Regions from separate parts of the Streptococcus lingualis genome, predicted to be linked through region 2. Evidence: predicted binding sites of a transcription regulator. Region 2 holds the regulator's gene; the other holds the start of a gene.
The links. The regulator HrcA, encoded in region 2, represses chaperone genes, less so after heat shock. The targets are predictions, from matches to a motif close to TTAGCACTCNNNNNNNNNGAGTGCTAA.
Positions count from the first base shown of each region.

Region 1: a site for HrcA is predicted at 4,032-4,058, ahead of groES (co-chaperone GroES). Genes of this name have one in related genera too.

Region 1 is NZ_CP139419.1:2,034,348-2,041,791, reverse strand. It holds gene SM123_RS09865 (ABC transporter substrate-binding protein) at 1-732, shown strand, start outside; gene SM123_RS09860 (PTS sugar transporter subunit IIA) at 873-1,310, shown strand; gene SM123_RS09855 (PTS sugar transporter subunit IIB) at 1,325-1,819, shown strand; gene SM123_RS09850 (PTS mannose/fructose/sorbose/N-acetylgalactosamine transporter subunit IIC) at 1,876-2,718, shown strand; gene SM123_RS09845 (PTS system mannose/fructose/sorbose family transporter subunit IID) at 2,702-3,556, shown strand; gene SM123_RS09840 (hypothetical protein) at 3,658-3,951, shown strand; gene groES (co-chaperone GroES) at 4,082-4,363, shown strand; gene groL (chaperonin GroEL) at 4,385-6,010, shown strand.
Region 2 is NZ_CP139419.1:1,853,268-1,860,711, forward strand. It holds gene dnaK (molecular chaperone DnaK) at 1-1,451, opposite strand, end outside; gene grpE (nucleotide exchange factor GrpE) at 1,605-2,129, opposite strand; gene hrcA (heat-inducible transcriptional repressor HrcA) at 2,154-3,188, opposite strand; gene SM123_RS08990 (M15 family metallopeptidase) at 3,357-4,130, opposite strand; gene SM123_RS08995 (histidine phosphatase family protein) at 4,120-4,821, opposite strand; gene SM123_RS09000 (histidine phosphatase family protein) at 4,945-5,634, opposite strand; gene SM123_RS09005 (PFL family protein) at 5,716-7,053, opposite strand; gene SM123_RS09010 (ACT domain-containing protein) at 7,072-7,338, opposite strand.

The DNA of each region.
Region 1 (7,444 bases), 180 kb from region 2:
GATACCAATGGAGATGGGCAATTGGACCAATTTGGAAGCACAGAATACACCTGGAAAGAAGCCTTGGCGGCAAATGGAGGTCATCTCTTCCAAGGTGGCATGCTCAAGCTGACAGCTCCAGAAGTGAAAGAGTCTTTGACTTTTCTGCAAAAATTGGAAGATCTAAATAAAAATTACAAGGTGAGCTCTAAAGATTTTGACCAGGGGAAAGTCGCCTTCTATCCCATGACCTTGGCCCAATATCGGACCTATAAACCTTATCCCTACCACGTTTCAAAATATTCAAACTTCACCTGGACCTGTATCCCGATGCCTGCTAAGTCAAAAACGACCAAGGCAACCTTAGTCACGACGACTTCTTTTGCTATGTCAGCTCGGAGTTCTCATTCCAAGTTGGCTTGGGAATTGATGCAACTCTTAACAGAGGATCCAGAAATTCAACAAACCCTCTTTGCTCAATCCCAAGGGATCTCTGTCATGCCACAGGTCGTCAAGAGTCGCTCTAGTAAAGACCTTCTGCAGGTGGATGATTTTGGAACAGATTCCTTGACCAATCAGACCTTGAACCGCATCATGGAACAAGCTGTTGAAAGTAGTCCGAAAAATGTCTCAAAAGAGGTGTTAGAAAAGCTAGACTACTTGATTGGTAATGCCTTGCGCGATCAGGATGTCGAGAACCGCTTGCCTCAAATTCAGAGGGAGATTGAGAGTAGTCTACAGGTAGGAGTTTAGAGTAAAATAAGATGGCATTTTGTCAAGTGACAGATGTCATTTTTTTATTGCTAAATGTCATATTAGGAATGTGACATTTGACAATGTAAAAACGCTTTCAAATAATCTACAATAGAGTCAAATAAAGGAGGCGTAGAAAAATGAAATACCTCGTTTTGGTCAGTCATGGCGGACTGGCAGAAGGTCTAAAAACATCACTAGCCATGTTTGCTGGTGACAAGTTGGATCAGGTCATCGCAGTTGGACTCAAAGAAGGAAAATCGGTCGATGACTTCGCAGTTGATTTCAGAGAGAGCATTTCAGGATTGACAGCTGATGATTCTGTTTTGGTCTTGGCAGATATCGTAGGTGGTAGTCCATTAACCACTGCAGCCACGGTTCTAGAAGAAGCTGGAAAGCTCGATGGAGCCTTGATCCTTGGTGGGATGAACCTTACCATGGCCTTGACGGCAGTTGTGATGAAGGATGTGTTGGATGGAGACGATTTGTCAGCCACCATCTTATCAGAAGCACGATCTGCACTACAGCCTTTTGAAGTTTCAGCCACTGGTGCTGAAGAAGATGATGACGATATTTAATAGGGAGGTACCTTATGGTAGTAACATTTGTACGGATTGATGACCGCATGATTCACGGTCAGACAGTCACACGCTGGGCAAAGGAAAAACCATGTGATGGTTTGATTGCCGTAAACGATGCAGCAGCATCAAACAAGGTTTTGATTCAAGCTTACAAAGGCGCATCCGACAAGAAAACCTTTGTATGGACAAAGGAAGCCTTTAAAGAAAAATCAGCAAAAGTAACAGAATCAGATAGTCGTTACTTCTTGATCACCAAAAATCCAATCGATATGAAGGAAATTTTGGTCGACCAAGGGTTTGTCCCAGGTGATGTCAAAGAAATCATTGTTGGCCCTGCAAATGATCGTCCTGGAGCTGTGAAATTGGGGAATAACCAATCCATCACTCAGGAAGAAGCAGAAGCCTTCCAAGCCATTCAAGCAGCAGGCTACAAGGTGAAATTCCAATTGTTGCCAGATGTTTCCATCGGTTATTGGGATGATTTCAAATCAAAATTTGGTTTTTAAAACTAACAGTCTTATCTGTTAGGTAAATAAATTTACAAACAAAAGGAGCGTTTGTTATGACAATTTCATGGATTCAAGCAATCTTGCTTGGTATTTTCGCCAGCTTGTCTTCAATGCCTGGTATGGGAGGTTCCAGTATCGGGAACTATACACTCGGTCGTCCTTTGATCGGTGGGTTGATTTCAGGTTTAATTCTTGGAGATGTGACAACCGGTATTATGGTCGGGGTTGCCCTTCAAGTCGTTTATATCGCCTTGGTAACACCTGGTGGTACCGTATCTGCCGATGTGCGTGCCATCTCTTACATCGGTGTTCCTCTTGCTATCTTGTTTGTGCATGCTAATAACATCACAGATGAAGCTGGAATCGCCGCAGCTGCAGCTCCAATCGGTGCAGCCGTTGGGACAATCGGTACAGTTCTTTTCTACGGTACCGCTACTATGAACTTGGTTTGGCAACACATTGGTTGGAAAGCCGTTGAAGAAGGAAACTTCAAAAAACTCTACGCAGTTGACTGGGTTTACCCTTGGATCTCTCACTTCCTCTTCTCTTTCCTTCCAACAATGATTATCACCAAATACGGTGAAAACATGGTTGATTTGATGAAACAATACCTTCCTATGGATGGTTACTGGATGAAAGCCCTCTTTACAGTCGGTGCTCTTCTCCCATGTGTCGGTATTGCCATCTTGTTGAAACAAATTGTTACAGAAGCAACTGACTTCATTCCATTCTTTGTTGGATTTACCTTGGCAAAATCTCTCGGATTGAACTTGGTATCCAGTGCCGTTGTTTCATTAATCTTTGCAGTAATCTACTATGAACTTGAAGTGATCAAATCGATGAAAGCTGCTCCAGCCGGAGTGGTGGACCTAGACGATGATGAGGAGGATATTTAAAATGGCTGATAGAAAGAAAATTTCAAAGAAAACATTAGCAAAAGCATTCCATCATTGGTATTATGGTCATTTGACTTGTTTCTCTCAAGAACATATGCAAACCTTCGGGTACTTGACTTCTATGCTTCCAATCGTAGAAGAAATGTATGACACCAAAGAAGAACAAAAGGATGCTATGCAAACCTATACGGCCTTCTTCAACACTGAACCACAACTTGGATCTCTTGTTGTAGGGATCACAGCTGGTTTGGAAGAAGCGCGTGCAAACGGAGATGCAGTAGATGGCGAAACCATCAACGGTATGCGTGCCGGTTTGATGGGACCAATCGCTGGTATTGGTGACTCATTGGTCGTTGGTACCTTGATTCCAGTTCTCTTGGGGATTGCCCTTGGACTTTCTAAAGGTGGTAACGTCGCTGGTGCTCTCTTCTACATCGTCGTATGGAACCTCTTAGTCTACTTTGGTATGCGCTTTGCCTTCTTCAAAGGTTACCAATTAGGGGATAAAGCCGTTGAATTCCTTGTAGGACCAAAAGGACAAGCTCTTCGTAAAGCGATCAGCGTTGTCGGTGGTATGGTTATCGGTGCCGTAGCAGCTACTTGGGTATCTGTTACAACAGCCCTTCAATTCAAGAATGCTGAAGGAAAAGTCTTCTTGAACATCCAAGAAAAGATCGATGGTGTTTATCCAGGTCTCTTGACAGCAGCCTTCATCACTCTTTGCTGGTGGTTGATGTCTAAGAAAAAAATTTCACCAAACAAAGTCATGTTACTTCTCGTTGTAGTGGCTTTGATCGGTGTTGCCCTTGGTATCTTTGATCCACATCTTAAATACTAAGGAAAAGAAAAAACAAATTTGCTAGTAGGAGTTTTTGAGAATGAAGTGAATTGACCTCCTTTACTTGCACTTCATTCTCAATTTTTATCAGGAGGAATCCCATGGTTACAAAACAAGAACTTGTCAATGGATATGAAACAGAAATCAACTACCAACGCCACATGCTTGAAAACCTTGGTCGTTGGTTCAGCTTACTCTTTATCATTGCCAGTATTGGTGTGGTATTGATCTATCTCTTTCACAAAAGTTTCCTCCCACTCTTGATCCTCGGGATTTTACTAGCCTTGGTTGGAATTTTAGGCATGATTGTTTTTGGATATGGCATCTACCGCGGGCGGATCAATCTTCAAAAAGTGATCGATGATTTCAATCAAAAATTGACAATTTTAAATTGAAATTTTAGAAACATCTCATCTATTTTTGAGGTGTTTTTTTCTTGACTATTTCTGACCAAGTGATACAATAGAAACATAAGTTAGCACTTACGTATAGAGAGTGCTAAAAAACTCGTATGGAGGAATGAATATGTTAAAACCATTAGGAGACCGTGTGGTCTTAAAAGTAGAAGAAAAAGAACAGACTGTTGGAGGTTTTGTCCTCGCCGGTGCGAGCAAGGCTGATACAAAAACAGCTGAAGTAGTGGCCGTTGGTGAAGGTGTGCGTACCCTAAGTGGCGAACTCATCGCCCCAGCTGTAAAAGCAGGAGACCACGTTTTGGTTGAAAGCCATGCAGGAATTGAAGTGAAAGATGGGGAAGAAACCTACACCATCGTTGGAACATCAAACATTCTTGCAATTGTAGAGTAAGAGAAGAAAGAGGTAAGAGAAATGGCAAAAGATATTAAATTTTCATCTGATGCACGTTCTGCAATGGTCCGTGGTGTCGATGTCTTAGCAGATACAGTGAAAGTTACGTTGGGCCCTAAAGGACGCAATGTTGTTCTTGAAAAATCATTTGGTTCACCCTTGATCACAAATGATGGGGTAACTATCGCAAAAGAAATCGAATTGGAAGATCATTTTGAAAATATGGGTGCCAAATTGGTGTCAGAAGTGGCTTCTAAGACTAATGATATCGCAGGTGACGGTACAACAACCGCAACGGTTTTGACTCAAGCCATCGTCCGTGAAGGAATCAAAAACGTCACTGCAGGAGCTAACCCAATTGGCATCCGCCGTGGGATTGAGACCGCTGTTGCAACAGCAGTAGAAGCTTTGAAAAACAATGCGATCCCAGTATCGAGCAAGGAAGCCATTGCTCAAGTAGCTGCTGTGTCTTCTCGTTCTGAAAAAGTCGGTGAGTACATCTCTGAAGCCATGGAAAAAGTTGGTAAAGATGGGGTCATCACGATTGAAGAGTCTCGTGGAATGGAAACAGAACTGGAAGTCGTTGAAGGCATGCAGTTTGACCGTGGTTACCTCTCACAATACATGGTCACTGATAATGAAAAAATGGTGGCAGACCTTGAAAATCCATACATTTTGATTACTGACAAGAAGATTTCAAATATCCAAGAAATCTTGCCATTGTTGGAAAGCATTCTTCAAAGCAACCGTCCACTCTTGATCATCGCAGATGATGTCGATGGCGAAGCTCTTCCAACACTTGTCTTGAACAAGATCCGCGGTACCTTTAATGTCGTAGCTGTCAAGGCACCAGGATTTGGTGATCGCCGCAAAGCCATGCTAGAAGACATTGCCATCTTGACAGGTGGTACAGTCATTACAGACGATCTTGGTTTGGAATTGAAAGATGCAACCATTGAAGCGCTTGGTCAAGCAGCTAAAGTGTCAGTTGATAAAGACAGTACCGTCATTGTCGAAGGTTCTGGTAACCCAGAAGCGATCGCTAACCGTGTGGCGGTCATCAAGTCACAAATCGAAACCACAACCTCTGAATTTGACCGTGAAAAATTACAAGAACGTTTGGCTAAATTGTCTGGTGGCGTTGCCGTAATCAAGGTTGGTGCTGCAACAGAAACAGAATTGAAAGAAATGAAACTCCGTATCGAAGATGCCCTTAATGCGACTCGCGCAGCCGTTGAAGAAGGGATCGTTGCCGGAGGTGGTACAGCTCTTGTCAATGTCATCTCTGCAGTCGCAGCCCTTGAATTAGAAGGGGATGAAGCAACAGGACGCAATATCGTTCTTCGTGCTTTGGAAGAGCCAGTGCGCCAAATTGCCCACAATGCCGGTTACGAAGGATCTATTGTGATTGATCGCTTGAAAAATGCCGAAGTCGGAACAGGTTTCAATGCTGCAACAGGTGAATGGGTGAATATGATTGATGCAGGAATCATCGACCCAGTTAAAGTGAGCCGTTCAGCCCTTCAAAACGCCGCTTCCGTAGCGAGTCTGATCTTGACGACCGAAGCAGTCGTAGCCAACAAACCAGAACCAGCAGCCCCAGCAGGACCAGGAATGGATCCAAGCATGATGGGTGGGATGATGTAAGACACTTAGCCTAAAGGGTGCTGAAGCACCTCGTTAGGCTACGGCAAGCACCATGGTGCCTTGCCGAAGTGTCTTACTAAGAAAATAAAGAAGGCATTATCGGCCTTCTTTATTTTCTGTCGTAACCGGTACACGATTGAGGCTTTGCCTCTCATCATTTGACGCCAGCCGCTATTGTGCGGTCTGGCTAATCGTCTCACTAGCTCAAAGGGAGTGGAAGATTCTTTCTAATCTTCGCGACCAATCATAGGGTGAGCTGAATGACGCAGTAGCTGATTGTGCTCTCCCTTCGCTTCTTAAGCTCGGAAGAGCTCTAATCAGCCTTGCGGGGGCGAGACAACGAACGAGTTTTTATAAAAACTCATTCTGTCTCGCTCCCTTTTCACGTCGTAACCGGTACACGATTGAGGCTTTGACTCTCATCATTTGACGCCAGCCGCTATTGTGCGGTCTACCTAATCATCTTACTAGCTCAAAGGGAGTGGAAGATTCTTTCTAATCTTCGCGACCAATCATAGGGTGAGCTGAATGACGCAGTAGCTGATTGTGCTCTCCCTTCGCTTCTTAAGCTCGGAAGAGCTCTAATCAGCCTTGCGGGGGCGAGACAACGAACGAGTTTTTATAAAAACTCATTCTGTCTCGCTCCCTTTTCACGTCATAACCTATGTAAAACAAAGAAGGCAATATCGGCCTTCTTTATTTTCTGTCGTAACCGTTGCATGATTGAGATTTCGTTTCTCATCATTGGACGGTAGCCGCTATTGTGTGGCCTACCTAATCGTCTGACTAGCTCAAAGGGAGTGGAAGATTCTTTCTAATCTTCGCGACCAATCATAGGGTGAGCTGAATGACGCAGTAGCTGATTGTGCTCTCCCTTCGCTTCTTAAGCTCGGAAGAGCTCTAATCAGCCTTGCGGGGGCGAGACAACGAACGAGTTTTTATAAAAACTCATTCTGTCTCGCTCCCCTTTTTATCGTACTTTGGGAATTTCATTTGTCATGGAATAATATTTTTATTTTAAATTTTGTAACAGAAATGATAAATACTAGTTAAAGAGGACTTGCGTAGATGCTTGGGAATCAAGTATTTGTGCTGTTTTCAGACGGAGGAATATTTGCCAACAAATTGCAATACAAATTAACTGATTTTGTAATAATTCTAGTGTATACTATTAAGAGTAGATCACAGGTCTACATTGTTGCAAGGGGAGAACTTCCCACATACATGTCTATTGACAATAAAACTTGATCGTAATATCGCTGTTAGTAAAATGAGAGTTTGAATATAGCATAGATTTTATCGACCTTTTTCATATTAAAAAATATTTTTCAAATTCCCCTTGCGCAAGCTCTTCCGGATTCCTCCGGGAGAGTTTTTTTGTTAAGGAGAAAAGGTAGAAGGGCTATTAAGTCTCTTTTGAAAGAGTGGCTCAGC
Region 2 (7,444 bases):
CGATCGATTTCTTCGTCTGTCAAACCTGAGTTTGATTGGATAACAATCGTTTGTTCTTTTTGAGTTCCAAGGTCTTTCGCCTTAACAGATACGATACCGTTCTTGTCGATGTCGAATGTTACTTCGATTTGTGGGATACCACGAGGTGCAGCTGGGATATCAGTCAATTGGAAGCGTCCAAGAGTCTTGTTATCCGCTGCCATTGGGCGTTCCCCTTGAAGAACGTGAATATCAACGGCTGGTTGGTTGTCTGCTGCAGTTGAGAAGACTTGTGATTTAGAAGTTGGAATTGTAGTGTTGCGGTCGATGAGTTTTGTGAAGACTCCACCCATTGTTTCGATACCAAGTGACAATGGCGTTACGTCAAGAAGGACAACGTCTTTCACATCACCAGTGATCACACCACCTTGGATCGCAGCACCCATAGCCACAACTTCGTCAGGGTTCACTGATTTGTTTGGTTCTTTACCAGTTTCAGCTTTAACAGCTTCTACAACGGCAGGAATACGAGTTGAACCACCGACAAGGATGACTTCGTCGATATCTGACAAGCTCAAACCTGCATCTGAAAGGGCTTGACGAACTGGAGTTTTCGTACGTTCTACAAGGTCACGAGTCAAATCGTCGAATTTCGCACGAGTCAAGGTCATTTCTAAGTGAAGAGGTCCAGCAGCTCCTGCAGTGATGAATGGCAAGCTGATTTGAGTTGAAGTGACACCAGAAAGGTCTTTCTTCGCTTTTTCAGCTGCATCTTTCAAACGTTGAAGGGCCATCTTGTCTGTTGACAAGTCGATACCATTTTCTTTCTTGAATTCTTCAACCATGTGGTCGATGATTTTTTGGTCAAAGTCGTCACCACCTAGTTTGTTATCCCCTGCAGTTGCCAATACATCGAAGACACCATCACCGAGTTCGAGGATAGATACGTCGAATGTACCACCACCAAGGTCGAATACCAAGATTTTTTCTTCTTTATCAGTCTTATCCAAACCATAAGCAAGGGCTGCTGCAGTTGGTTCGTTGACAATACGTTCTACTTCAAGACCAGCGATTTTACCAGCGTCTTTCGTTGCTTGACGTTGAGCATCGTTGAAGTAAGCTGGAACTGTGATAACTGCTTTGGTTACTTTTTCACCAAGATAATCTTCAGCGTAACCTTTCAAGTATTGAAGAATCATAGCTGAGATTTCTTGTGGAGTGTATTCTTTGCCGTTAGCAGAAACTTTTTCAGAAGTTCCCATCTTAGATTTGATAGAGATCACTGTATCTGGGTTTGTGACTGCTTGACGTTTTGCAGCGTCACCAACGATGATTTCACCATTTTTGAATGACACAACAGATGGAGTCGTGCGGTTTCCTTCTGGGTTTGCGATGATTTTTGATTCAGTTCCTTCAAGAACTGCCACTGCTGAGTTTGTTGTACCTAAGTCAATACCGATAATTTTAGACATATGTTTTTCTCCTTAAATTTATCTTCTTTTTTTCTTTTTGATATTTTCCCTTAAGTGGCGGGAAATATCTTCCTTGCAAGCCTCCGGCTTGCTTCTTATCTTTCTTTCATAGTTTAGTGTCGTTTCGGACAAGGTTTTTTTAAGTTCTCTCGCCTAGTTGAACACTACTACCATGGCTGGGCGTAGGATGCGGTCATGGAGTTTGTAGCCTTTTTGGAAGACTTGTGCGATGGTGTCTGCTGGATGTTCGTCATCTGCAGGCAAGGTTTGGATGGCCATGTGGTAGTTATGGTCAAAGGCTCCGTCCGCTGGAATTTCTTCAATTCCTTCTTCTTTCAGAGCATGTACCAAACTTTCTTGGACCATTTCTAAGCCCTTCTTCACATCATCTGTCAATCCTTCTACGGCAAGGGCACGTTCGAGGTTGTCCAGTGATGGTAAGATCGCTTTTGCCAAATCTTGGCTACGGTATTTTTGTAATTGTTGACGTTCTTCATTAGCACGGCGCTGAATATTTTGCATTTCTGCATGAGCACGAAGGTATTTGTTTTCAAATTCTTCGGCACGCGCTTGTGCTTCTTCTAACTCAGAAGGTTGGTTGCTTTCCTCTACAACTTCTTCAGTTGTTTGGGCAACTTCCTCTTCTTTCACGTCTTCTTTTTTGATATCTTCTGTCAAGGCATACACCCCTTTCATTTGGTCTTAATTTACTTCATAATGGTTGCTATTGAGGTAACGGTAGTAATCCGTCAACTTCATGACCAGTACTCGGCCGATAACATTGACCAGGCTTATCACACGCCTGTAGTCCATCTCTACGGGACCGATCACATGCATGAGGGCCATCCCACGATAAGGAACTAAGAACTTGTGACTAATCACTGTCACATTTTTCAAGGCCTTCTCTTGGGATTCCGCAACCAGGATCTGGGTCATTTGGTCTTCTGGCATTCCCCCTCGCAACTCCAAGGCCACATGTTGGGGATTGTCTAAGAACTGATAGGTCTGAAGATCGGCGTAGGTTAATGATGAAACCTTTCCTTCTACAAAGACCAGTTCTTGAAACAGTTGCGAGAAGACGTAATCAAAGAGATCCAGCACATTGTCTGTCGTCTTGAAATAGCGCTGTACAATCTGTGGAATCTCCGTCCGCAAGCGGTAGTGGATATCCAAAACTGTATTTCCAATGAAGCGTTCTTGAACCAGCTGATGGAAGATTTCCAAGTCACTGGTTAAGAAATTCTTTGGAATGGCAAACTGGACGGTGACAGGCTTTGATTCATCCAAGGTCAGAACTGCTAAGGCATCGTGATTGGATAATGGAACAATTTCAAAACCAGTCAAGCGCTGACGTGTCGGTTCAACATCCTGAATCACTGCGGTGTAACCCGTCATCTGGGCTAGTAACTTGGCCGTAGCATCCAAGATATCGTCTAACTTAAAGGCTTCGAAATCAAAGGCTTTCACCACCTGGTAGACATCTTGCTCATCAATCAGCTCTAGATCAAGCGAGTTCTGAACAAAATATTGGAAACCAGCTCGGCTAGGCAGCCGTCCACTCGAAGTGTGGGCTTTTTCTAGTAAGCCTTGCTTTTCGAGAGCAGCCATGTCATTTCGAATGGTCGCACTACTGGATTGAATGACATCTTGTAGCGCTTTTGAACCGACTGGTTCGTGGGTCTTGGTAAAGATATCGACAACAAGATTGAGAATCTCATTTTGACGTTCTGTAACCATGACCTCACCTCTCTTTCATTTTTTAGCACTCTAAACACTCAAGTGCTAAACCATGATTCTATTATACACCCATCCAAAAGAAAGTCAAGAGAAAAATCCAAAAAATTAGCACTCTTTTTTCAAGAGTGCTAAAAATCATTCTTAAGACCTAGAGAAGTAAATCTCCTCTTATTTGCCAGCTTTTTTCAATAGCTGAATATATTCTTCCAATACTAGCTGATGCTTGGCCATATACTGAGCATTTTCTACGCCAACATAACGGAAATGCCAATTCTCAAAATTCACACCCGTGATGTTGCTCTTCCCATCTGGGTAGCGAAGCACAAAGCCATATTGCGGTGCGATGGCAGCCAGCTGCATGCCCAACTCATCACTTTGGCCAGCTTCGACACTCATATCAATGGCAAGTCCTGTCTGGTGTTCACTCGCACCAGGGACCTGTACCTGGGTCTGCACCTGCTTTTCAGCTTCTTCGTGCGAAAGGCCGCTAGCCTCTAGTTGCGCAACACGCTCATTATAGAGCTCTGTTTGCTCGGCCACACTTCGATAGCCTGATATCAAGGTTTCTTCTGGGGCAATTTTTCGAGCCGCTTCTAAAAATTGACGAGTTGGTTCTACAATCCGACTATCCACTTTGATAGCATCTACATCTGTCAATTGTGGGTTCAACTCAGGCTTCACATTATCACGATTGACCAAGATCAACTGCCAGTCTTTTGTCGAAACGGCTGGTAAATCTGATTTTTCTTTCTTTTTCTTAGAAGAAGAGGGAGTCGTTACAGCTGTTTTTTTAGCCTTCCAAAACTGAAGCCCTGAAAACAAGCTTGGCTTCGCTAAGTAAGCACCAATTCCCGATCCAAGGACCACAAGAAGAAAGAAACTCAATAGGTAAGGCCACCATTTCTTACGTTTTTTTCGTGCGCGTCTATACTTATTCGTCATGACCATCCTCTAGGAGTTTTGCTCCAACCTTACGATAAGATAGATCCCCAATCTTTTCAATATGAAAGGCGCTATCTTCATAAGACAAAACCGTTACGCTTCCGTTGTCCAAGACTAATTCTTCGACAGCCTTAGGATCGATGAGATAAATCAAGGTCGTAATGGTCATGCCATGGCTGACTACAATAGCATTGCCACCACCAGCTGCTTCTACCTCTTTTGCGATGGCTTCAAAACCTTCTTTGATCCGACTACTCAAGGTTCCCCAGGATTCAGCCCAACCAGTGGTATCCACTTCGACGATCCCTTCTGCTAACTCCATCAGGCTCAACTGATGGAAATCATCGACCTTAAAGACACGGGGTAAAACTCCCATGAAGAGATCGCCATCATAAGCACCGTCAAAACTACCAAAACACCACTCGCGGATCCGTTTGTCATAACGATAAGGGATTTTCCCTGTCAGACCGAGTTCTTGAAGAATAATTCCCATGGTTTGAATGGTGCGTCCAGAATCACTCGAAACAGCCTCTTCAAAAGAAAGCCCAGCTTCCTTGAGACCAAGTCCTAATTCTCGAATCCCACGCTCTCCTGCTTCTGTCAGCGGAGTGTCTGACCAGCCCTGTGCCCGCCCAATGGTATTAAACATGGTTTTTCCATGACGAGCAATATATAATCTGGTTTTTGTCATTGTATTACCTCCGTATGTATCTCTTTCATTATATCATTTTTTGCAAAAAGAAAGTAGGAAAGCTCTTACAAGTTTTGAGAAAAAGAAAAGGCCATGACCAAAGGGTCAGCCTTTCATTATGGACTAGGATTCTTGCAAGCTTTCACCGACCTCACGGTAACTGCTATCTCCAATCCCCTTAACCGTCAATTTTCCATCTTCATATTCTACAAGGGTAACACTACCATTTGAAAGAGGCAGATTGAGATTTGGTTTTCCTTCGACCAAGCAGACTAAGGTCTGAATGGTCCAACTATGGCTGACCACCAAGGCATTGCCTCCACCATTTTCTTCTACTTCTTTGGCGATGGCTTCAAAACCTTCTAGGATTCGGCTTTTTAAAACTTCCCAAGGTTCAGCCCAATTCGCTGTATCTACTTGGCAGATGCCATTAGCCAAGTCTTCCAAGGTCAGGGTCTTATAATCTTCTACATCTAGCACACGTGGCACGACACCGTGAAAGAGCTCCCCTCCATAGGCACCATCAAAACTTCCAAAACACCACTCGCGGATCCGTTTGTCAAAGCGATAAGGAATCTGGTCTTTCAAGCCCAATTCATCGAGAATGATCCCCATAGTCTGAATGGCACGGCCTGAATCACTGGAATAAGCTCGAGTAAACTCCAAACCAGACTCACGCAAGCCGATTCCCAGAGCCTGAATCCCTCGTTCTCCTTCTGCTGTCAAGGGCGTATCGGACCAGCCTTGAGCACGGCCAATGGTATTAAACATGGTTCTCCCATGACGAATCACAAATAATCTTGTTTTAGCCATCTTGTCTCCTTTTGCAAGAAAAAAGTCTGGAGTTTCATCATCACAGACTTTTCTATTTTCTACTATTATACTAGATTTCTCTTAGTTTTTAAAGCTATGAACCGGAGCTGGAATTTGACCACCACGGGCAATGAAATCAGCTGACGAAGCTTTGTTGACCTTCATCACCGGAGCAGACCCAAGAAGTCCACCGAGCTCTAACATATCGCCTTCTTTTCCATAAGGAATGATCCGAACAGCTGTTGTCTTTTGGTTGATCACTCCGATAGCCGCTTCATCGGCGATCATGGCCGCAATGGTTGTATCTGGAGTATCAGCTGGGATGGCAATCATATCTAGACCGACGGAGCAGATAGCTGTCATGGCTTCCAATTTTTCCAGGTTGATATGACCTGATTGGACCGCCGCAATCATCCCTTCATCTTCTGAGACCGGAATGAAGGCACCTGACAAACCACCGACTTGGTTACAAGCCATGATGCCACCTTTTTTCACCTGGTCATTGAGTAGAGCCAGCGCTGCGGTAGTTCCATGAGTTCCTACTACTTCAAGCCCCATGGCTTCAAGGACACGGGCAACCGAATCCCCAACAGCTGGTGTTGGCGCAAGAGACAAGTCTACAATCCCAAACTCCACACCGAGACGTTCACTAGCCATTTGACCAACTAATTGGCCGGCACGGGTAATCTTGAAGGCTGTCTTCTTGACGGTTTCAGCCAATACGTCAAAGCTTGCACCTGGAACTTTTTCAATCGCCCGTTGGACGACACCAGGACCAGAAACACCAACGTTGATGACAACATCCGCTTCACCAACACCGTGGAAGGCACCCGCCATAAAGGGATTATCTTCTACCGCATTGGCAAAAACTACCAGCTTACCAGGCCCCATCGGATCGGCTTGGGATGCTTCTTTAATGATACGGCCCATATCTCGGACAGCGGTCATATTGATCCCTGTCTTGGTCGATCCGATATTGACTGAAGAGCAGACAAAATCTGTCTCCGCAAGGGCACGAGGAATGGAATTGATGAGGATTTCATCCCCTTTTTGGTAGCCTTTTTGAACCAGAGCTGAGAAGCCACCGATAAAGTTGACCCCAACTTCTTTGGCCGCACGATCCAGTGCCTTAGCAAAGGGTACATAATCTGTCGCATTGGTTGCTGCACCGATAATAGAAATCGGAGTGACTGAAACCCGCTTGTTGACAATAGGAATGCCGAGTTCCGCCGCAATCTCATCCCCAACAGCCACCAAATCTTTGGCCTTTGTCACAATCTTATTGTAGACTTTTTCTGCCGCCTTTTCGATATCCGGATCAATACAATCGAGAAGCGAAATTCCCATGGTGATGGTCCGAACATCGAAGTTCTGCTCCTCAATCATGGCAATGGTTTCTGTTACCTGTTTAATGTCCATAAATTCTCAACCCCTATCTTACAAATTGTGCATAGCATCAAAAATCGCTGCGCTTTGGATATTGATTTTTACATGAAGAGACTGACCGAATTCTTCCAACTCTGAACGGAGCTGTGTGAAATCTTTTTTCTCATCTGACGATACAACCGCCATCATGGTAAAGTATTCATCCAATACGGTTTGAGAGATATCATCGATATTGAGTCCTAATTCTGCCACTTTCGTTGCAACACCCGCTACGATTCCTTTTTGGTCTTTTCCAACGACTGTAATAATTGCTTTCATTTCACTGCTCCATTCTATCTATTTGCTTCCATTGTAGCACAATCCCCTTAAAACCGCCCTTCTCAACTGGAAACGTTCGGATATTTTAAACGTGTATAAAAAAATA